Latilactobacillus sakei subsp. sakei DSM 20017 = JCM 1157: one gene and its partner. Each later gene encodes a partner of the first gene's protein in a complex. Links are inferred from orthologs where the notes say so. Each region holds a gene or a part of one and is shown on either strand. Other genes may lie near its edges. The genes, in order: tig and rpsG.

Region 1 (17,553 bases):
CACAGACAAACCATTCTTGATGCCTGTTGAAGACGTATTTACGATCACTGGTCGTGGTACTGTTGCTTCAGGTCGTATCGATCGTGGCCAAGTTACTGTCGGTGACGAAGTTGAAATCGTTGGTCTTAAGGAAGAAATTGCTAAGACAACTGTTACTGGTTTGGAAATGTTCCGTAAGACATTGGATCAAGGTCAAGCTGGCGATAACATTGGTGCTTTATTACGTGGTATCGATCGCGAAAGCATCGAACGTGGCCAAGTTTTAGCTAAACCTGGTTCAATCCAAACTCACAAAAACTTCAAGGGTGAAGTTTATATCTTGAGCAAGGATGAAGGTGGTCGTCATACACCATTCTTCTCAAACTATCGTCCACAATTCTTCTTCCATACAACTGATGTTACAGGTGTTATCGAATTACCAGAAGGTGTAGAAATGGTTATGCCTGGTGATAACGTAACATTTACTGTTGAATTAATCTCACCAGTTGCTATTGAAAAGGGTCTTAAGTTTACTGTTCGTGAAGGTGGCCGTACTGTTGGTGCCGGTGTCGTAAGTGAAATTATTGACTAATATTCAACTTAGTTGAATTGAAAAAACTCGTAGTGTAAAAACTGCGAGTTTTTTTATACATAGCATTCAATCAATAATGCGCTTTAATCGCTAAAAAAACGGATTTTATCGGTTTTTTAGGCCAATAAATATTTACAATTTAGGTCAAATAGTTTATGCTGATTAAGTATGCAATTGATAGATTGTGAATATAACTGTCGGAGGGAAATTATGTCAGCAAAATGGGAAAAAAAGGGCGCCAATGATGGTGAACTTACCTTTGAAATTGATTTAGATAAAATTAGTGAAGGTTTAGACGTAGCGTTCAAACGTGTACGTAAAAACATCAACACACCTGGTTTCCGTAAAGGAAAGATGCCTCGCCAAATCTTTAACAAGATGTACGGTGAAGAAGCACTTTACGAAGATGCCTTAAATGCTGTATTACCAGAAGCATATGAAGCAGCTGTTGCAGAAGCAGGGATTGATCCAGTTGATCAACCACAAATTAATGTTGAAAAAATGGAAAAAGGTGAAGCTTGGGTCCTTACTGCTCAGGTCACTGTTAAACCAGAAGTTAAATTAGGCGATTACAAAGGCTTAGAAGTACCAAAACAAAGCCGTCGTATTACAATTAAAGACGTAGAACAAGAACTTGAAACACGTCGCGAACGTCAAGCTGAATTAGTACTTAAAGAAGATGCAGCAGCAGAAAATGGCGACACAGTCGTTATTGATTATGCTGGTTCTGTTGATGGTGTACCTTTTGATGGTGGCCAAGCAGATAACTACTCATTAGAATTAGGTTCAAACTCATTCATTCCTGGTTTTGAAGATCAATTAGTTGGTCACAAAGCTGAAGAAGATGTTGACGTTACAGTAACATTCCCTAAAGATTACCAAGCAGAAGAATTAGCTGGTAAAGAAGCAATCTTTAAGGTTAAGATTCACGAAGTTAAGGGTAAGGAATTACCAGAACTTGACGACGAATTTGCTAAGGATATCGACGAAGACGTTGATTCATTAGACGAATTAAAAGAAAAAATTCGTGAAGAATTAAAACAACAAAAGAATGATGCTGCTGACGCTGCTATCCAAGATACAGCCGTTGCTAAAGCAACAGAAAATGCAACAATTCCTGAATTACCTCAAGCAATGATTGACGAAGAAATCAACAGTCAATTACAACAATACTTAGGTAACATGCAACAACAAGGTATCAACCCAGAAATGTACTATCAAATCACTGGTACAACAGAAGATGATTTGAAGAAACAATTCGCCGGTGATGCTGACAAACGCGTTAAGACAAGCCTTGTCTTAGAAGCTGTTGTTGAAGCTGAAAAGATCGAAGCAACTGACGAAGAAGTTGCTGCAGAACTTAAGAGTTTAGCAGAACAATACAACATGGAAGAATCAGCTGTTCGCAGCGTCTTATCAGATGACATGTTAAAACATGATATCGGTGTTAAGAAAGCTATCGAAGTGATTGCTGATTCAGCTGTTGAAGTTAAAGACGCTAAATAATTAGATAGTTAGATGAGCTTTAATCGGTTCTAAAAGCGGGTTCAAGGTGACTACTTTGAACCCGCTTTTGCGTTATATGGCGTCAAAAACGGATTGCTTTCATCTAGCGCAGTGATGTGATATAGTCTTAATTACATTTCTAAGCGGTCTGAGATGACTAATATTAGAAATCTGCTATGATAGATGTATAGGAAGGGGAGAATCCCAGTATGTTAGATGATACAGAAACAACGAATGGCCCTGTTACTTGTTCGTTTTGTGGTAAATCACAAGATCAAGTAAAGAAGATTGTGGCCGGCCCTGGTGTTTATATCTGTAATGAATGTATCGATCTCTGTAAAGAAATTATCGATGAAGAATTTAAAGATGAAGCTGTTAATGACTTATTAGAAGTACCAAAACCACGCGAAATTCTTGCAATTTTAAATGATTATGTCATTGGTCAAACAGAAGCTAAAAAGGCGCTCTCAGTTGCCGTTTATAACCATTACAAACGTGTTAACCAAATGACAGTTGCCGAAAAAGGTGATACTGAACTTCAAAAGAGTAATATCGCTTTAATCGGGCCTACTGGCTCAGGTAAGACATTCTTAGCCCAAACCTTAGCACGGATCCTTAACGTCCCATTTGCGATTGCGGATGCCACGACGTTGACGGAAGCCGGTTATGTTGGTGAAGATGTTGAGAATATTCTCTTGAAGCTCTTGCAAAACGCTGATTTTGATGTTGATCGCGCTGAACGGGGTATTATTTATATCGATGAAATTGATAAGATTGCCAAGAAGAGCGAAAACGTCTCAATTACCCGTGATGTTTCTGGTGAAGGGGTGCAACAAGCACTCTTGAAGATTCTTGAAGGGACAATTGCTAGCGTGCCACCTCAGGGCGGACGTAAGCACCCACAACAAGAATTGATTCAAATCGACACAACTAATATTTTATTCATTATTGGTGGGGCCTTCGATGGCATCGAAACAATCGTTAAAAACCGATTAGGTGAAAAGACGATTGGTTTTGGTAGCAAAGCTGGCCAAGCGGTTGATGAAAATCAAAGCTTGATGCAACAAATCGTGACGGAAGATTTAATGCAATTTGGGATTATCCCTGAATTCATTGGTCGGATTCCAATCACGGCTGCACTTGAAAAATTAACTGAAGACGACTTAGTTCGGATCTTAACGGAACCTAAGAACGCCTTAGTTAAACAATATAGTAAATTGATGGCTTTAGACGATGTTGAACTAGAATTCACGCCAGAAGCATTACATGCGATTGCTCACCTTGCAATTGAACGTAATACCGGTGCGCGTGGCCTCCGTTCAATCATCGAAGAAGTCATGATGGATATGATGTTTGATGTACCAAGTCGCGAAGACGTTGTCAAAGTCTTAGTGACAAAAGAAGCCGTTGATGGCACTGCTAAACCACAACTTTTCTTAGCTGATGGTCAAGAAGCGTCATAATGACTATGAAGTTGTCGGGGCGTAATCGACCCGGCAACTTTTTTTACATAAGGGTGCCGTAAACATGGATTTGAAAATAAGTCAACGGCGCAATAATTATTTATTTATGCTAAACTAGCATTCGAAGGAAATAATCGGAGGTTATTATGGAAGTACATGAAGTTGAAATGGTGATGAGTGCGGTAGCTGCTTCGCAGTACCCCACTGACCAATTACCTGAAATCGCGTTATCTGGCCGCTCAAATGTCGGTAAATCTTCTTTGATTAATAAGTTAATTAATCGTAAGAGTTACGCACGGACATCTAGTAAGCCAGGGAAGACGCAAACCCTAAATTTCTACCGTGTTGAAAATGAACTTTATTTCGTCGATGTGCCTGGTTATGGCTATGCGAAGGTTTCTAAGAAACAACGGGAAAAATTCGGGCAAATTATCGAGGCTTATCTCACTAATCGGGATAATTTACGCGGCTTAATTTCATTGATCGATGGTCGTCATGAACCAACTGATGACGATATCGCAATGTATGTCTTCGCTAAGTATTACGATATTCCAGTTTTAGTGGTTGCTACTAAGATGGATAAAATCTCAACTGGGAAATGGAATCGCCAAGAAAAGATCATTAAAGAGGCACTTGATTTTAACCCAGTTGATAAGTTTGTCTGCTTCAGTGCGTTGACTGGTGCTGGTAAGGATACTGTCTGGGAATGGATCGAACAACAATGTGATATTGGAGGTCGTCGTTAATGGAATTTAATGAATACCAAAAATTAGCGAACAGAACGCTATATGGTAATGAACAAGTTTTAACGAACTTGGCATTAGGTTTAGCTAGCGAAAGTGGCGAAGTCGTGGATATTGTCAAAAAATATACATTCCAAGGCCACCAACTAGATGAACAGGTACTTACCAAGAAGATTGGTGATGTACTCTGGTATCTATCACAGATTGCTGAATGGAATAACGTCGACTTTGAAAAAGTAGCACAAGAAAATATTGAAAAGCTTAAAGAACGTTATCCAGAACGACACGCAGAATAATTAAAGCGTGGGCTATGAGTCAGGTATTAAAAAAGAGGTGCGGACAAAGTAATTTTGTCCGCACCTCTTTTTGATTATTCTTTTTTAGTTGTCTTTGATTCCGTTTCTTTTAATTTTTCAGCCGTTTCTTCAACTTCAGCTGCCATTTTTTCCCGATCGCCGGGAATTGATGCAAATTTGTCGAATAAACTAGTTAAATCTGTTTGACGTGTTACTTTTAAGCCCATAATATCCCTCTTTTCTGATGTGAGTCTATCATACCAGATAAAAATCAGTTCGCCAATTATTCTTAATTTATAAATAAATATTGCATAAATATTTATAGTAGTGTATTATGAAAAACATCATAGGAGGGGATCAAATGACTATCAAAAAAAGTTTAGCATTCATTTTACTACCATTAGCCTTGCTGGTAGCGCTATTAGTGGGGAATAACCAAGCTGTATCAGCCGCGGGGCAGACGGTTAGTCGCGTTCAAGCTAAGAAGACATTAGTGTTGGGGACAAGCCCAGATTATGCACCGTATGAATTTTTAGTGAATAAAAACGGCAAAAATAAAACCGTTGGGATGGATATTGACGTTGCACAAAAGGTTGCTGACGATTTACACGTTAAGTTAGTGATCAAGTCAATGGATTTTGACGCGTTGTTAGTTGGTCTAGAAACTGGCAAGGTCGATATGGTAATTTCAGCGATGTCACCAACTGATGAACGGACTAAGAGTGTCGATTTCTCGGATGTCTATTACTTAGGTGGTCAATCGATCCTCGTCAATAAGGCCGACGCCAAGATTTATAAATCAAAAAATAGTTTTATCGGTAAGAAGGTTGGGGTCCAAACTGGGAGTCTCCAACAAACATTAGCTAAAAAACAAATTAAAAATGCACAGATTACAGGTTTAACAAAAGTACCCGATTTAGTATTAGCACTTAAGAGTCATAAAATTGACGGGATTGTGGCCGAAGAACCAGTGGCAACTGCTTATGCCAGCAATGATCCTGAATTAGTTCAAATCGACGGTAAATTTAACTTAGGGGCAGATATGCAAGGTTCAGCGATTGCATTTCCAAAGAACTCACCAACTTTAGTCGCTGCCGCTAATAAGAGTATCGCTCAAATTAAGCAACAAAAATTAATTCCGCAATATTTAAAGAGTGCGGGTAGTTTGATGAAAACGAACACGCACAATACAAGTATGTGGCACTACTGGTCTTATTTCGCTAAAGGGATTGGTTATACCTTATTCATTACAATTATTTCAATCATTATCGGGATCTTCATTGGGGTTGTACTCGCCTTTGCAAGACTTTCTAAGAATAAACTATTCCACAGCCTAGCCGTGATGTATATCGAATTCGTCCGGGGCACACCATTGATGATTCAAATCATGTTTGTCTACTTCGGGATTGGGTTATGGGTTAATATTCCAGCTTTATTCGCTGGCGTGATTGCCGTTTCGCTTAACAGTGCTGCGTACGTCGCAGAAATTATTCGTTCAGGGATCAACGCGATTGACGCTGGTCAAACGGAAGCTTCAAGAAGTTTGGGGCTCTCACAACACGATACAATGCGGTATATCATCTTACCACAAGCTTTGAAGAACATCTGGCCAGCCTTAGGCAACGAATTTATCTCATTAATCAAGGAAAGTTCAATCGTTTCAATTATCGGTGTGACGGATTTGATTTACCAATTAAAAGTGGTTCAATCAGCAACCTACAAAGGGGTTGCACCAATCTTTGTCGCAATGGTCATCTACTTTATCTTAACCTTTAGTCTTTCGAAACTACTCAACCATATTGAAAGGAAGATGCAACATGCTTAAAATTAATCAATTAGTTAAAAAATATGACGATAACCTTGTTTTGAACGGGGTTAGTGGTGATGTTGAAGCGGGTCAAGTGATCGTTGTCATCGGCCCTTCAGGTGGTGGGAAGAGTACCTTATTACGGTGTTTGAACCGGTTAGAAGAACCAACGAGTGGTCAAATTCTTTTTGAAGGGACCGACTTGATGAGTCTCTCTGAAAAACAATTGGACCAAATGCGGACTAAGATGGGGATGGTTTTCCAAAACTTCAATCTGTTCCCCAACTTAACGGTTTTAGATAACCTAAGACTCGCACCACAAAAGGTCAAACGTCAATCAAAAGAAGAAGCAACAAAAAAAGCACAACAGTTGTTAGAACGGGTTGGATTAGCCGATAAGGCCGATGCTTATAGTGACCAACTGTCAGGTGGTCAAAAGCAACGGATTGCTATTGCTAGAGCACTTGCGATGTCACCAGATGTCTTATTATTTGATGAACCAACCTCAGCGCTCGATCCAGAAATGGTGGGTGAAGTGTTGAAGGTGATGCAAGATTTGGCACAAGAAGGCATGACAATGGTGGTTGTTACCCATGAAATGGGCTTTGCACGGGAAGTAGCTGATGAAGTTTGGTTCATGGCAGATAGCCAAATCGTTGAAAAAGGGACACCAACGCAACTTTTCGAACATCCGCAAGAAGAACGGACCCAACAATTCCTAGCCAAAATTTTAGCGCAATAATTGTCGATAGTTGCATTTTAGCCAAAAACACGTAAAATATAGGAACGAACACTTGTTTTGGATTAAAGGAGTGGTGTTTTTGGCAAGTGAACATATCGAACATAAATTAGCCTTATTACCAGCCTTACCAGGCTGTTATTTGATGAAAGATATTAACGCACAGATTATCTACGTGGGGAAGGCCAAGAATCTTAAGAACCGGGTCCGCTCATATTTTAAGAGTAGCCACGAAGGTAAGACGGCCAAATTGGTCTCTGAAATTGTCGATTTTGAAACAATCATTACATCGACAAATAAAGAGGCCTTTTTGTTGGAAATTACGTTAATCCAAAAGCACCAACCCTACTTTAATATCAAGTTAAAACGGGGGACGGGCTATCCGTACATCAAGATCACCAATGAACGTGATCCGCGCTTATTGATTACTGGCGATGTCAAAAAAGATGGTGGCTATTATTTTGGCCCGTATCCGGACGTTTATGCGGCTCAGGAGACTTTACGCTTCTTGCAACGTGTTTACCCCTTACGGCGCTGTCAGGGCCATCAAGGCCGCCCTTGTTTGTACTATCATATGGGGCAGTGCTTGGGTGCTTGTTTCCAGGAAGTACCAGAAGCAGCCTATACCGAACAGATTAAGAAAATTAAACGCTTTTTAAACGGGCAAGTTGACAATGTTAAGAAGGATTTAACAGAGAAAATGGCGACGGCCGCCCAGGAGATGCAATTTGAGCGGGCCGCTGAGTTGCGTGATCAATTACGCTATATTGAAGCAACCGTTGAAAAACAAAAGATTATTTCTAACGATCATACACCGCGTGATTTATTTGCCTTTTACATGGATAAAGGCTGGTTGTCGATTCAAATCTTCTTTATTCGCCAAGCACGTTTAATTCGGCGGGAAAAACGCCTCTTTCCATGTGTGAATACGCCGGAAGAAGAATTGGCGACCTTTATTCTCCAATGGTATAACCGTAAGAATAATGTGTTACCACGAGAAATTCTCGTGCCAGATGGCATCGAAAAACAAGTCTTATCCGATATTTTGCAAGTACCGATTCGAACGCCACAACGGGGAGAGAAAAAAGCCTTGATGGAAATGGCGCAAAAAAATAGCCGTCTGGTATTAGAAGAAAAGTTCCGCTTATTGGAACTCGATAATCGCAAGACGGTTGGTGCGCAAGATGAAATTATGGATGCACTCGGCTTACCCCATGGTCATGTTATCGAAGCATTCGATCATTCGCATATTCAAGGGACCGATCCGGTGTCGGCGATGGTCACATTTGTTGATGGCCGCGCTGAGAAGAAGCTTTATCGGAAGTATAAATTAACCCAGACGGCAGAGCGCGCCGGCGCCAACGAAGATGCCAATACGCGCGAGGTGATCTATCGCCGTTATTCACGCTTGTTAAAAGAGGGCAAAGCGCTGCCTGACTTAATTTTAATGGATGGTGGGGTAGTTGAACTCAATGCCGCCAAAGACGTCTTAGAAAACGAATTAGGGCTCACAATTCCAGTTGCGGGGATGGTTAAGGATAATCACCATAAAACAGCTTCGTTATTATTTGGTGAAGCCGATCAAACGATTCAGCTTGATCCTAAGAGTCAGGGCTTTTACTTATTGACGCGAATTCAAGATGAAGTCCATCGCTTTGCGATTAGTTTTCATCGTCAGTTGCGTGGTAAGAATTCGTTGAGTTCTAAGTTAGATGATATCAAGGGGGTTGGTCCGAAAACGCGGACGAAACTCTTGAAGAATTTTGGCTCGATGAAGCATATTAAAGATGCGTCTGTTGAAGAACTTGAAGCACTCGGAATCTCGAAGACAGTTGCGCAAACCATTAAATTGTCACTATAAAAAAACGTTAGGCTAGACAAATTATTGTCTAGCCTAACGTTTTTTAATCCGCTAATGGTTGGCTAACAGCCAGGTCCATATGATGTTGTAAATTTGCTAATAGTTGATGAATAAATGATAAGGATTCTTTTTGTCCGCCCAGTAACCAATCACGCCAAATTTGGTAGACACCAACCGCCATGAATTGCACGTAATATTTTTGCCGAATCGCATCCAGTGACCGCCAGGGGTCAATTGTTTGATAAAATTGCTGAATATTGTCCGTGAAGACGTCGCGGACGATCGGTTCGAAACCGCGTTTGGCCGCCAGTTTCAGAGTCGCTTCTAATTCGATAAAAAATGTCGAGAGGGCCGCTAACTTAAGTTCCGCGGATTGTTGCTGTAAGACGGCCTTGAAGTGTGTTTCGATAATGGGTGTAAAATAATCGATTAAGACCTGTTCGAGTGAATCAAAGTTGCGGTAAAAAGCCATTCGACTGACACCGGCACGTTTCACGACTTGGGTGACCGTAATATCTTCAAATTGATGGGCCTCTAGGAGTTGTAATAATGCGGTAGTGAGGTATTCTTGGGAATCTTGTTTGATTGCTTGGGCATGGTTAGTTGCTGCCATAACAATTCCGCCTTTCTGTCACAGATGCTGATGAATCGCTTGTTTGTGAACGTCTTTTATTTTAATATAAAGCCATAGATGTTACAAGTGTAACGAAAGCGAGGAATTGAAGATGAAAGAATTAGTATTAGTAACTGGTGGTAGTGGTTTTATTGCATCACATATTATTTTACAATTATTAGAACAGGGCTACGCCGTTCGGACAACGGTGCGTTCAATGGCTAAGAGTCAACGGATTGTCACTAGCATGCAAGCAAACGGGATTACCAATATTGAAGATTTATCGTTCGTGGAAGCCGACTTGCAACATCCAGAGCAATGGCCGGCTGCGATGGTTGGGGTCAGTTACGTCATGCATGTGGCCTCACCAACGCCTAAATTAAATTTCAAGGATGAATCTGAAATGATTAATCCGGCAGTGAATGGTGTCTTAATGGTTTTAAAAGCCGCTCGCGATGCGAATGTTAAGCGCGTCGTGTTAACCTCTGCTTACGGGGCAATCTGTGCGGGGCATCCTAATCAACAAACGCCTTACACTGAAGCCGACTGGTCAGATTTAAGTGCTAAAAATATTCATCCTTATCAAAAATCGAAAACGTTAGCTGAACAGGCGGCCTGGAACTTCATTAAAACTGAAGGGCAAGGCTTATCACTAGCAGCTGTCAACCCAGTTGGTGTGATGGGCCCTGTTTTATCATCCGTTTATTCGCATTCAAACGTGCAAGTTGAACAACTGTTAAATGGCCAAGTTAAGGCTGTGCCACAAGTAAAATCAGGGTACGTCGATGTCCGTGATGTTGCGAGTTTACACCTATTAGCGATGACTGCGCCACAAGCAGATGGCGAACGCTTCTTAGCAACCACTGGTGAAACATTATCTATGTTAGAAGTGGCCGATGTCTTACGCGGTGCTTTCCCACAATATGCAAGTCGATTACCGCAAAAGACAATTCCCAATAGTGTTATTAAGCTAGCAGCGACTTTCAAACCGGATTTACGAATGTTAGCGACTTTAGTGGGTAAATACGCCGATACAAGTAATGAAAAAGCTAAAAAGCTTTTAGGTTGGCAACCAAGATCGGCAGCAGATTCGATTATTGCAACCGGTCAATCGATGATCGATTTAGGTATTATTAAATAAAGATTGGTGAACGTCACTGGGCAATCCCTGTGGCGTTTTTTGGCGGTTTCAAGTTAATCTAAAATGCCCCTTTTATCCAGCCCCCGATGTATGATACGCTTATGTTAATTTGGAACGGGAAGTGACACAAATGCAGAAAAAAACAATTTTAAAAAACGGACTGGGCATTATCATTGGGGCCTTTATTTATGCCATCGCCATTAACGATTTCTTGATTCCCCATCAAATCGGTGAGGGCGGCGTGACCGGACTCACCGCGATTGGGTATTATGCACTTGCGATTCCGCCGGCCTTTACGAATCTAATCTTAAACGGCATATTAGTGGTGATTGGCTTTAGATACCTTGAGCGTCAAACGATTTGGTATTCTGTTTGGGCGGTAATCTGGATTTCGCTCTTTTTAAAGCTACCGCATTTTATCGGCTATCATACAACGCAAACCTTAATTCCAACGGTGATTGGTGGCGTCTTGATGGGGATTGCAATGGCAATTATTATTCATTGCCAAGGGACAATTGCCGGTAGCACGATTCTGGCGAAGATCGTTAACCGCTATTTAGGAATCCCGAATGGCTCTGCGATGCTCTTTTTCGATTTAATTGTCGCCATTCCGTCGGGCTTGATTATCGGTTTTCAAAATATGCTCTTAACGATTATTGAACTCTATTTATCAGCAGTGGTTTTGAATAAACTATTGGCTAAATTTGGGGCTAAACGTGCGGTAACAATTATTTCAGATCAATACGAAACGATTGCTGAAACGTTGTCGACGCAGTTTCAACAAGGCATTACAATTATCAAGGCTCAAGGTTATTACAGCCAAAATGAGCGGCCGATGTTATATGCCATTTGTACGGCGAAACAACTCGCCACTTTGGTACCGGTTGTCTCACAAATCGATGTCAAAGCGTTGGTGGTTGTAGAAGAAGTCCGTAGTGTGCAAGCGGAACAATTAAAACAGTTACTATAGAAGCATCGTGGGTACCCATGATGTTTTTTAGTCGCTAAAATTAGTTTTATATAGTAATATATAAATAATGTTGATATCAAAACAAATAAGGGGTTATTAGGATGAAAACTAAAAGAGGCGGTTATTTAACCTTGAAGATTCGGTTGTTGAATACGCGGCTATTTAATCGCTATCTATTGGCGGATCAGCGGGCGCGCTATAATGCGGAACAAGGTAAAATATTGTCGGCGTTGTGGGACCGCCATCCGCAAACGGCGACGGAATTGGCACAAGTTACTGGTTTGGCTAATAGTAGTTTGTCGCTAATGCTTCATCGGCTTGAAAAACAGCAATTATTGATTAGCGAACAATCGCCAGTTGACAAGCGTAAGCGTGTTTTTGATTTAACACCGCTTGGTGCGGCGCAACAAAGTGTCGGGGATGATGTTAGTCAACGATTGAGTGCCGTTTTTTATAAAGGCTTTTCCGATGCGGAAGTAACAGCCGTTGATGGTTATTTGGAACGGATTTTAGCAAATTTAGAAGCAGAAGCGGCGACTTTTAACCGTCAATCTAAAAAAGAAGAAGGTTAATCATGGCAGTTAAACAACCAACGCAGATTGAAGTGCGGGGCGGTAACGTCAATAACTTAAAAAATATTAATGTCGATATTCCTTTGAACCAATTTGTCGCGATTTCGGGGCCCTCAGGATCGGGTAAAAGTTCATTGGCGATGGGCATTTTATACGCGGAAGGCTCACGGCGTTACTTAGAAGCGCTCTCGACTTACACACGGCGGCGTATCACGCAGAATAAACGCTCGCAAGTGCAAGAAGTCCGGCATATTCCATCGGCAATTGCATTACGACAACGCCCCAGTGTCCCATCAGAACGGTCGACAGTGGGGTCGATGAGTGAAATTTTTAATGGTGTGCGGTTAATTTTTTCACGCTTAGGCACGACGCGTTGTCCAAACGGGCATGAGATTCAACCTAGTTTAAAGATTGCGCAAGCGATGGATTTAGCTGGCGATAAAATGGGCGTTATTACCTGTCCAACATGCCAGGTGCAATTTATGGCTAAATCGGCTGAGGATTTCGCTTTTAATTCAGCAGGTGCCTGTCCAGAATGTCATGGGACTGGACAAGTTCAAACGCTAGATGATCGCAAAATCATTGCGGATGAAAATCTTAGTATTGAAGACGGAGCAATCGCTTCTTGGCGTTTACCAGGTCGGAACTTTATGCCAACGGTCGCGGCACATATCGGGGTTCGAATTGATGTCCCTTATAAAGATTTGACGGCCAAGGAAAAAGAAATCGTCTTGCATGGTAAGCGGAATAAATACGCGGTCGATTTTCACACATCAACCGGTCGCGTCTTTAGTACGGAAAATACACTCTATGAAAATGCCTACGACGCCGTTTATGAATCTTTGAAATCGGTCAAAAGTGATCGTGCGATGGCCAAGGTCAATTCTTTTTTTCATTTTTCAACTTGTCCAACATGTCACGGGACACGGCTCAATCCCGAACTACTAACGCAAACCGTTGGCGGGCAAAATATTGCGGCAGTTTCTGATATGACGCTAGGGGCATTAGACACTTGGGTAACGGCTACTAAAGCCGATTTACCAGACGAGATGCAACAAATGGCAACCATTTTGTTTAAGAACTTATTAGAAACGTTGCAGCCATTATTGTCATTAGGACTCGACTATTTAACGTTGTCGCGGAATGGCAATACATTATCGACTGGCGAACTCCAACGAATACAATTAGCGCGGACCTTAAGAACGGCAACAACCGGTGTTTTGTATGTCTTGGATGAACCATCAATTGGGTTGCATCCGGATAATGTTGAAGGTTTAATTCATATTTTCAGACAGTTAGTGGCGCAAGGCAATTCATTAGTGGTCGTTGATCATGAAGTCAACATCATTAGCCAAGCCGACTGGGTGATTGAAATTGGCCCGGCAGCGGGTCGCAATGGCGGTCAGGTGATTGCACAAGGCAAGCCGGCCGATTTAGTGCAAGACCCACAATCATTAATTGGACCATACATCGCCGGTCGGGCCAATATTTTGTATCCCAAAGTAGCAACGCAAGCTTCAGGTGTTCGAACGACAATGGCGGTTGGCCAGTATTTTAATCTGCGTGATGTGACGATTGAAATACCAGATAATCAAATTACGGCAGTTTCTGGCTTCTCGGGGGCTGGTAAGACAAGTTTAATCTTGGATAGTTTGGTACCGGCGATTGAAGCCCACCATAAGCGTGAGCAACTTCCCAAACAGGTGACACAGTTAACGACGGATTTAACAGCGGTAGTTAGCATTGATGCCAAACCAGTTGGTAAAAACACGCGTTCGACTTTAGCCACTTATACTAACATCATGACGAATCTTCGGAAATTATTTGCTGGGCTACCGGAATCACAAGCCCACAATTATGGGATTGCCCATTTTTCGTATAACAATAAAGAAGGCGCCTGCCCCAATTGTGGCGGTCTGGGCAGTATTATTTTGGATATTCAATACTTACCAGATATGGAAGAAGTTTGTCCGGAATGTCAGGGCAAACGATATAAGCCGGCAATTGAGGTAATTAAGTGGCATAGTTACAGTATCGTGGATTTATTGGCCTTATCAGTAGAAGAAGCAATACCCGTTTTTGCGGATGTGCCCAATATCTTGAAAGAACTTAAGATTCTCAAAGAGATCGGCTTAGGGTATTTGCACCTTGGTGAAAGTACACCGAGTCTTTCAGGTGGCGAAGCGCAACGGCTAAAGCTAGTGACGCATTTGAATAAAAAACGAGCCGGGACGTTATTCGTCTTCGATGAACCATCTGTTGGCTTGCATCCACGGGATGTGGAAACCTTGATGGGCGTTATTAATCAATTAAAAGCCAAAGGCGCAACGGTGATTATGATTACCCACGACCTTGATTTGATGACGAATGCTGATTATTTAATTGATTTAGGCCCAAAAGGCGGTAGCCAAGGTGGTCAAGTGATGGCTAGTGGGACGCCATCTGAATTGGTCGCTTCACAGACTGAAAGCTTAACGTTAAGTTATCTTCGGGCGCATTTTAAAAAGTTTCAACTAAATAGCCATTAAAAGCGCTAGTTTTAATGGCAAATAAAAAGTCGCAGTCATTTGACTGCGACTTTTTTAAATTAAGCTTCTTTAGCAACTGGACGCCAGAGGCCTAAGATTAAGGCACTGACGAATGTCCCGATTAATACAGCAAGGACAAAGAGTAAACCGTGGTTAGCAAGTGGGGCTACGAAAATCCCACCATGTGGTGCCGGAACAGTGATTTGCCATAATTGGGTTAAACCACCACCGATTGCTGAGCCGATGACACTTGAAACGATAACGTGCAATGGATCTGTTGCAGCAAATGGAATAGCACCTTCAGTAATGAATGAAATCCCTAAGACGTAGTTAGCAAAGGCTTGTTTCCGTTCACTACCTGTAAATTTATTTTTGAAGATTGTTGCAGCAACGGCGATTGCCAATGGTGGTACCATCCCACCAGCCATAACAGCGGCCATTAATGAGCCATCTTTAGTGGTTGTGAAAACACCGATTGCGAAGGTATAAGCAGCCTTATTGAAAGGACCACCCATATCAACGGACATCATACCGCCTAAAATCGCACCAAGCAATAAGGCATTGCCAGCCCCTAAGTGCGTTAAGAATGTGCTTAACCAGAGATTAATTTGAGCGAAGACTGGGTTGACCATAAAGAACATGATAAAGCCAACAATCAATAGACCAAGAACAGGGAAAATCAGGATTGGTTTTAAACCATCTAATGTTTGTGGTAAGTTCTTGAAGGCTTTCTTCAAACCAACGATGACCCAACCAGCGATGAACCCAGCAGCTAAACCACCAAGGAAACCGGCAGGACTATCAGAAGAAATCACACTAGCTGTTGCTTGACTGGCCATATACCCGCCGACAAACCCAGGCATTAAAGCGGGGCGGTCACCGATTGAAATCGCGATGTAAGCAGCAAGAACTGGAATTAAGAAGTTAAAAGCATTATTACCTAATGAGTTTAAGAAAATAAAGGTTGTTGAATGAGCGCCAACTGTTTGTTCCAATAGGAATGAGATGGCCATTAAAATCCCACCACCGACAACGAATGGTAACATATTTGAAACACCATTCATTAAATCTTGGTAGATACGGCTCCAAAGTGTTTTCTTATCAGCTGAAGCTTCTTCGCTTGCTTGTGATTCTGTTGCATGGAAGATTGAACCTTCTTCATCCAATGTTTTTTGGATCAATTCGGCAGGTTTTTTGATACCGTCGATAACAGGGCGGTTCAAGAGATGTTTGCCGTTGAAACGAGGCATATCGACTTTCTTATCAGCAGCGATGATGACACCTGTTGCACGGCTGATATCATCGGCTGTTAATTGGTGTTTAACCCCTTCAGAACCATTTGTTTCAACTTTGATATCGATGCCCATTTTAGCAGCTGTTTCTTTCAAAGCAGCTTCGGCCATGTAAGTGTGAGCAATCCCAGTTGGGCAAGCTGTAACAGCAACGATAAATGGTTTTTGTTCATCAGCAGGTGTTGCAGCAGCGGCTTGTGCTTTAGCAGCTTCTTCTGCTTCTTCCTTAGCGTCTTCAGCATCTTTGGCTGCTTGGGCCTTAGCAAAGAGTTCTTGAACATCTTCAGGTGTTTGGGCTAGTTTCAAATCAGCCACTAATTGTGGGTTGATTAAAAGTGATGAAAGACCAGCTAGGGCTTGTAAATGCGTATCGTTAGCGCCTTCTGGAGCAGCAATCATGAAGAACAAGTAAACGGGTTGGCCGTCTAATGCGTCATATTCAACACCATTTTGACTCTTAGCGAATAAAACAGTTGCGCGTTGAACAGCACTATCTTTGGCATGGGGCATCGCAATGCCTTCGCCAATCCCAGTTGATGATTGGGCTTCACGAGCCAAAATATCTTTACGATAGAGGGCATCATCTGTGATAACACCGATATCTTTGTAGCGGGCAACCATTTCATCAACAGCGGCTTCTTTAGTCGTTGCTTGTAAATCCATGATCATCGCATCTTTTAAGAGTAAATCTTGGATGTTCATAATAAATCTCCTTTGTGTTTAAAATTAATCAACTTGTGTGATTTCAATTTGTGGTAAGAGTTCGTTAATCTTAGCGCTAGTCGCTAAATCTTCTGAAAAGGCTGTGGCACTGCCACAAGCAAGACTTGTTTTGAAAGCAGCTAGTGCATCGTGATGTTGCGCGAATGTCCCGACAAAGCCGGCAATCATTGAATCACCAGCACCAACGGAATTAATCACAGTCCCTTTAGGGGTGCCACCGAGATAAGCGTGGTCTGGTGTAATTAAGAGGGCGCCATCACCGGCCATTGAGACCAATACGTGTTGTGCACCTTTGTCTAATAATTTGCGTCCGGCAGCGATGATTTCACCTTGGTTAGCAAATTGCGTGTCGAATAATTCGGCTAGTTCATGGTGGTTGGGTTTAATCACCAATGGCTTTTCAGCTAAAGTATCTAATAAGGCTTGACCAGTTGTATCAATTACGAATTCAGCATTGTGCGCTTGAATCATTGGAATCAAGTCTTTATAGAAGCTAGCAGGTAAGTTAGGTGGCAAACTGCCTGACATAAAGACGATATCGCCTGCTTCTAATTTAGCCAATTGTTGCTTCAAGTTATCAACAGCACCAGCTGAAACGTGAGGGCCTTGGCCGTTGATTTCAGTTTCTTCAACGCTATCTTTTAACTTGACGTTAATCCGTGTATCTTCTTCAACTTCTGTGAAGCGACAGTCAATAGACGCATTATTGAGTTTGTTTTGGATGAATT
Region 2 (4,755 bases), 670 kb from region 1 along the record:
TACAAAACGCCAATGGGGAGCCTTCTATGGCACCGACTTAGACCTTCAATTACGCAGAAGAGGGATTGAAACCATCGTCTTATGTGGGATTTCCACCAATATTGGCGTGGAATCAACGGCGCGTGATGCGTTTGAACATAACTATCACCAAATCTTCATTGAAGATGCAATGACCGCCAGCACGGCGATTGAACACCAACACAGCTTGCAATATATTTTCCCGAGAATGGGGCAAGTGATGTCTACGGCATCGTTTTTGAAAAAGAAATAATCATTATTGTGGTGTTTGTAGGAGTAGTATCACCACACCCATCGATATATAGGGGATAAACGGAATCTGGCGCGTCGCTTGTTTAGGCGATGGCCAGATTTTTTTGATGCCTTGAAATAGAATACAGATTAGACAGGCCGCCAAGAGAATTCGTAAAACGGATTCAAGACCCACCCAGAGCGTCAGGATAGTGAGTAACTCGACATCACCAAAGCCAAAACCAGACGCCCAGTAAGTGGTGAGCAACAGCCCGCAGCAAAAGACGATGGCTCCTAGCCAATGATTCTGTGGCCAATACAAATAAAAGAGGGGCACCAGTGATGCGAATAAGGGGATTGGATAGAGAATATAGTAGAAGAGGTCAACGAGACTGATATAAAAGAGAATCACGAGTAAATAAGCGAGGTCCCAAGAAAGGGATTCGCTAAAAATGAAGCAGGCCAATAGACCACCAATTAGTTCGCTGAATAAAAAAGTGGGCTTAATCTGAGCATGACAAGTGCGGCAGTGGCCATGTAAGTATAGGTAGCTGAATAGTGGTAATAAATCATGCCAAGCCAGTGGTTGCTGACAGCAATCGCAGTGCGAACGTGGTGTGATAATGGACTTTTCGATGGGTAAGCGCCAGGCGCAAACGGTTAGAAATGAGGCGCAACAAGCACCGCTATAAAAGATGATTAAATAAAGTAACATAAGTGAATCCTCCTTACTCTTAAACTACGGTAAAAGGACGTTGCTTTTTTCAGAAAAGTAGCCGAAATCGAGTTGACTTTCGATTTTTTGCATGCTATTCTTATAGATGTGCTTTTTACGGAGGTTTTCTGGATAACAGACATGCTGACTGACGTCTAAAAATGCATCACAATTCGCGCAATCTAGGTTGCCATTTTTTTATCACAAAAAAAGAACCACCTGGATGTGTGGACTTAAAACTTAAAAATAACTTTCAGATCAAGGAAGGAGGAACCTTCAAATGCCAACAATTAACCAATTGGTACGTAAGGGTCGTAAATCAAGAACTTCAAAGTCTGATGCACCTGCATTAAACTTTGGCTACAATAGTATGAAGAAAAAAGCTACAGATAATCCAGCACCACAAAAACGTGGGGTCGCTACTCGTGTCGGTACTATGACACCTAAAAAGCCTAACTCTGCTTTACGTAAGTATGCTCGTGTGCGCTTATCTAACTTAATCGAAGTCACAGCTTATATTCCTGGTATTGGTCATAACCTACAAGAACATAGTGTTGTTCTTATCCGTGGGGGCCGTGTTAAGGATTTACCTGGGGTTCGTTATCACGTTATTCGTGGTGCTTTAGATACAGCCGGCGTTGACGGTCGTATGCAAAGCCGTTCTAAATATGGTACTAAGAGACCTAAAAAATAACACACAAAAAAATTTGAAAAAGTCGATTGAAGTTTAAATGACACTGTGTGTTACTTCAAGGACTTAAATATCTTGAGGAGGTTATCAGGATGCCAAGAAAAGGCTATGTTGCAAAACGTGACGTTTTACCTGATCCAATGTACAATTCTAAATTGGTTTCACGCTTAATCAACCGCTTAATGATTGATGGTAAACGTGGTACAGCGTCAACAATCTTATATGACGCATTTGATATTATTAAAGAAGAAACTGGTAATGAACCATTAGAAGTGTTCGAAGAAGCTATGAACAACATCATGCCAGTACTTGAAGTTAAAGCTCGCCGTATCGGTGGTTCTAACTACCAAGTGCCAATTGAAGTTCGTCCAGAACGTCGTACAACTTTAGGTTTACGCTGGTTAGTAAGCTACGCTCGCCTACGTGGGGAACATACTATGGATCAACGTCTTGCACGTGAAATCATGGATGCTGCCAACAACACTGGTGCTGCTGTTAAGAAACGTGAAGATACACATAAAATGGCTGATGCCAACCGCGCATTTGCACATTATCGCTGGTAAGATTATCAAGGTTGGCTATTGTATGTTTTTTAAAAAATCATATAATGGCCTCTTGTTGTCTTTAGGTTAATATTCGAGAGGAGTAACATTCACTTATGGCAAACAAACGTGAATTTCCGTTAGACAAAACGCGTAATATTGGTATCATGGCACATATTGATGCTGGTAAAACAACTACTACAGAACGTATCTTGTACTATACTGGTAAAATCCATAAGATTGGTGAAACACATGAAGGTGCTTCACAAATGGATTGGATGGAACAAGAACAAGAACGTGGGATTACAATCACATCAGCTGCTACAACTGCTGAATGGAAAGGTAATCGAGTAAATATCATTGATACACCAGGTCACGTTGATTTCACAATCGAAGTTGAACGTTCATTGCGTGTTTTAGATGGTGCTATCACTGTCTTAGATGCTCAATCAGGGGTTGAACCTCAAACTGAAAATGTTTGGCGTCAAGCTACTACTTATGGTGTACCTCGTATTGTTTTCGTTAATAAGATGGACAAACTTGGCGCTAACTTTGATTATTCAATGACAACATTGGAAGATCGCCTACAAGCTAACGCACATGCCGTTCAAATGCCAATTGGCGCTGAAGATGAATTCCAAGGCGTTATTGATTTGATCGAAATGCAAGCTGATATCTATGACGAAGATGAATTAGGCGCTAAGTGGGATACAGTTGACGTACCTGCTGACTACCTAGAACAAGCTACAAAACGTCGTGCCGAATTAGTTGAAGCTGTTGCTGATGTTAATGACGACATTATGGACAAATACTTAGAAGGCGAAGAAATTTCTAAAGAAGAATTGAAAGCTGCTATCCGTCAAGCAACTATCGATTTGAAATTCTTCCCAGTTTTCGCTGGTTCAGCTTTCAAAAACAAGGGTGTTCAAATGTTAATGGATGGTGTTGTAGATTACCTACCATCACCATTAGACGTACGTCCTTACAACGCTAAAAACCCAGAAGACGATTCAGAAGTTGAATTGATGGCTGGCGATGACAAACCATTTGCTGGTTTAGCATTTAAGATTGCTACTGACCCATTCGTTGGTCGTTTAACATTCTTCCGTGTTTATACTGGTACATTACAATCTGGTTCATACATCTTGAATGCAACTAAAGACAAACGTGAACGTGTTGGTCGTTTATTACAAATGCATTCAAATCACCGTAACGAAATTCCTGAAGTATTCTCTGGGGATATCGCTGCTGCAATCGGTTTGAAGAATACAACAACTGGTGATTCATTGACTGACGTTGATCATCCATTAATCTTGGAATCAATGGAATTCCCTGACCCAGTTATCCAAGTTTCTGTTGAACCTGAATCAAAAGAAGATCGTGATAAGTTAGATCTTGCTTTACAAAAACTTGCTGAAGAAGATCCTACATTCAAGGCTGAAACCAACAATGAAACAGGCGAAACGCTTATTTCTGGTATGGGTGAATTGCATTTGGATATCATGGTTGATCGTATGAGACGTGAATTTAAAGTGGTTGCCAAAATTGGTGAACCTCAAGTTGCTTACCGTGAAACATTCACAAAACAAGCATCTGCACAAGGTAAATTCGTTCGTCAATCCGGTGGTAAAGGTCAATATGGTGACGTTTGGGTTGAATTTACACCTAATGAAGAAGGTAAAGGCTTCGAATTCGAAGACGCTATCGTCGGTGGTGTTGTTCCTCGTGAATACATCCCATCAGTTGAACAAGGCTTGAAAGAATCAATGGCAAACGGTGTCTTAGCTGGTTACCCATTGATTGACGTTAAAGCTAAGTTATATGATGGTAGTTATCATGATGTCGATTCTAATGAATCAGCATTTAAGATCGCTGCATCAATGGCATTGAAGAACGCTGCTAAACAAGCTGGCGCTGAAATCCTTGAACCTATCATGAAGGTTGAAGTTATTGCTCCTGAAGAATATCTTGGCGATATCATGGGACAAGTAACTGCTCGTCGTGGTGCTGTTGAAGGTATGGAAGCACGTGGTAATGCCCAAATCGTTAATGCAATGGTTCCATTGTCAGAAATGTTTGGTTATGCTACAACATTACGTTCAGCTACACAAGGTCGTGGGACATTTACAATGGTATTTGACCACTACTCAGCTGTTCCTAAGAGCATCCAAGAAGAAATCATTAAGAAGAACGGTGGCCAATAAGCGAATCGTTCGTCAGAACGGTCGTTTGACCGCATTAATTGCTTAATATCGTTTTTTGTGACCGGGTTGCTGTCAAAGGCAACTCGGTTTTTTAGTTGTGAGCGATGTCATTCTTTTACAGTTTCATAATTGAATGTTCACATTTTGTTCACAACTAATTGTTATTCTTTATATATCAGATAAATTCCTCCCAAGAATCATCTGATTTTGTTAATTTTGTGTGGTAGCTCTCCCTAGAAAGAATTAGCTATCGCAAGCAACACCAATGAGTTATAGTTCAATCGGTAGAACAAGCCATCATTTGAAATTCCTCCCAAGAAAATCGAATCGGCTCACTTAGTATTAAGTTGGAGA

What was found.
Region 2: the proteins of tig (region 1) and rpsG are in contact, whole or in part, in a crystal structure (PDB 3GTY), measured with the Thermotoga maritima proteins. The link is inferred for Latilactobacillus sakei subsp. sakei DSM 20017 = JCM 1157 from one-to-one orthologs. Residues at the interface, in WP_004081061.1 of Thermotoga maritima: Glu122, Val124, Val129, Leu130, Tyr133, Glu188, Gly259, Ile262, Tyr263, Glu266, Ser270, Glu273, Gln274, Glu277, Arg308, Gln311, Ile312, Ser315, Tyr316, Glu325, Arg329, Arg336, Leu363, Phe366, Trp367, Arg373, Leu377, Arg381, Leu384, Glu387; in WP_004081843.1 of Thermotoga maritima: Lys34, Lys52, Lys55, Glu59, Arg62, Gln63, Glu66, Asn67, Lys69, Val71, Arg95, Ala109, Lys110, Lys111, Gly112, Arg113, Pro114, Glu117, Glu121, Ile124, Ala125, Tyr127, Asn128, Asn129, Thr130, Gly131, Lys135, Asp139, Arg142, Met143.

What each region holds. Positions count from the first base shown.
Region 1 is NZ_AP017929.1:1,366,061-1,383,613, forward strand. Bases 1-2,929 are described here. They hold tig (trigger factor), read left to right. Parts: upstream 1-781; coding sequence 782-2,077; downstream 2,078-2,929. Other genes in these bases: tuf (elongation factor Tu), read left to right, coding at 1-571; clpX (ATP-dependent Clp protease ATP-binding subunit ClpX), read left to right, coding at 2,287-2,929. In the rest of the region: more of clpX, read left to right, coding at 2,930-3,540; yihA (ribosome biogenesis GTP-binding protein YihA/YsxC), read left to right, coding at 3,687-4,286; LEUCM_RS06890 (nucleoside triphosphate pyrophosphohydrolase family protein), read left to right, coding at 4,286-4,579; LEUCM_RS09915 (SPJ_0845 family protein), read right to left, coding at 4,654-4,806; LEUCM_RS06895 (ABC transporter substrate-binding protein/permease), read left to right, coding at 4,941-6,404; LEUCM_RS06900 (amino acid ABC transporter ATP-binding protein), read left to right, coding at 6,397-7,128; excinuclease ABC subunit UvrC, read left to right, coding at 7,208-8,986; LEUCM_RS06910 (TetR/AcrR family transcriptional regulator), read right to left, coding at 9,030-9,599; LEUCM_RS06915 (SDR family oxidoreductase), read left to right, coding at 9,712-10,740; LEUCM_RS06920 (YitT family protein), read left to right, coding at 10,871-11,710; LEUCM_RS06925 (MarR family winged helix-turn-helix transcriptional regulator), read left to right, coding at 11,812-12,282; LEUCM_RS06930 (AAA family ATPase), read left to right, coding at 12,285-14,810; LEUCM_RS06935 (PTS fructose transporter subunit IIABC), read right to left, coding at 14,870-16,804; pfkB (1-phosphofructokinase), read right to left, coding at 16,829-17,553. UniProt on the Bacillus subtilis protein: Involved in protein export. Acts as a chaperone by maintaining the newly synthesized protein in an open conformation. Functions as a peptidyl-prolyl cis-trans isomerase.
Region 2 is NZ_AP017929.1:699,285-704,039, forward strand. The notes cover bases 682-3,482. They hold rpsG (30S ribosomal protein S7), read left to right. Parts: upstream 682-1,747; coding sequence 1,748-2,218; downstream 2,219-3,482. Other genes in these bases: LEUCM_RS03450 (prepilin peptidase), read right to left, coding at 682-964; rpsL (30S ribosomal protein S12), read left to right, coding at 1,245-1,658; fusA (elongation factor G), read left to right, coding at 2,314-3,482. Outside these bases: LEUCM_RS03445 (isochorismatase family protein), read left to right, coding at 1-271; more of LEUCM_RS03450, read right to left, coding at 275-681; more of fusA, read left to right, coding at 3,483-4,401.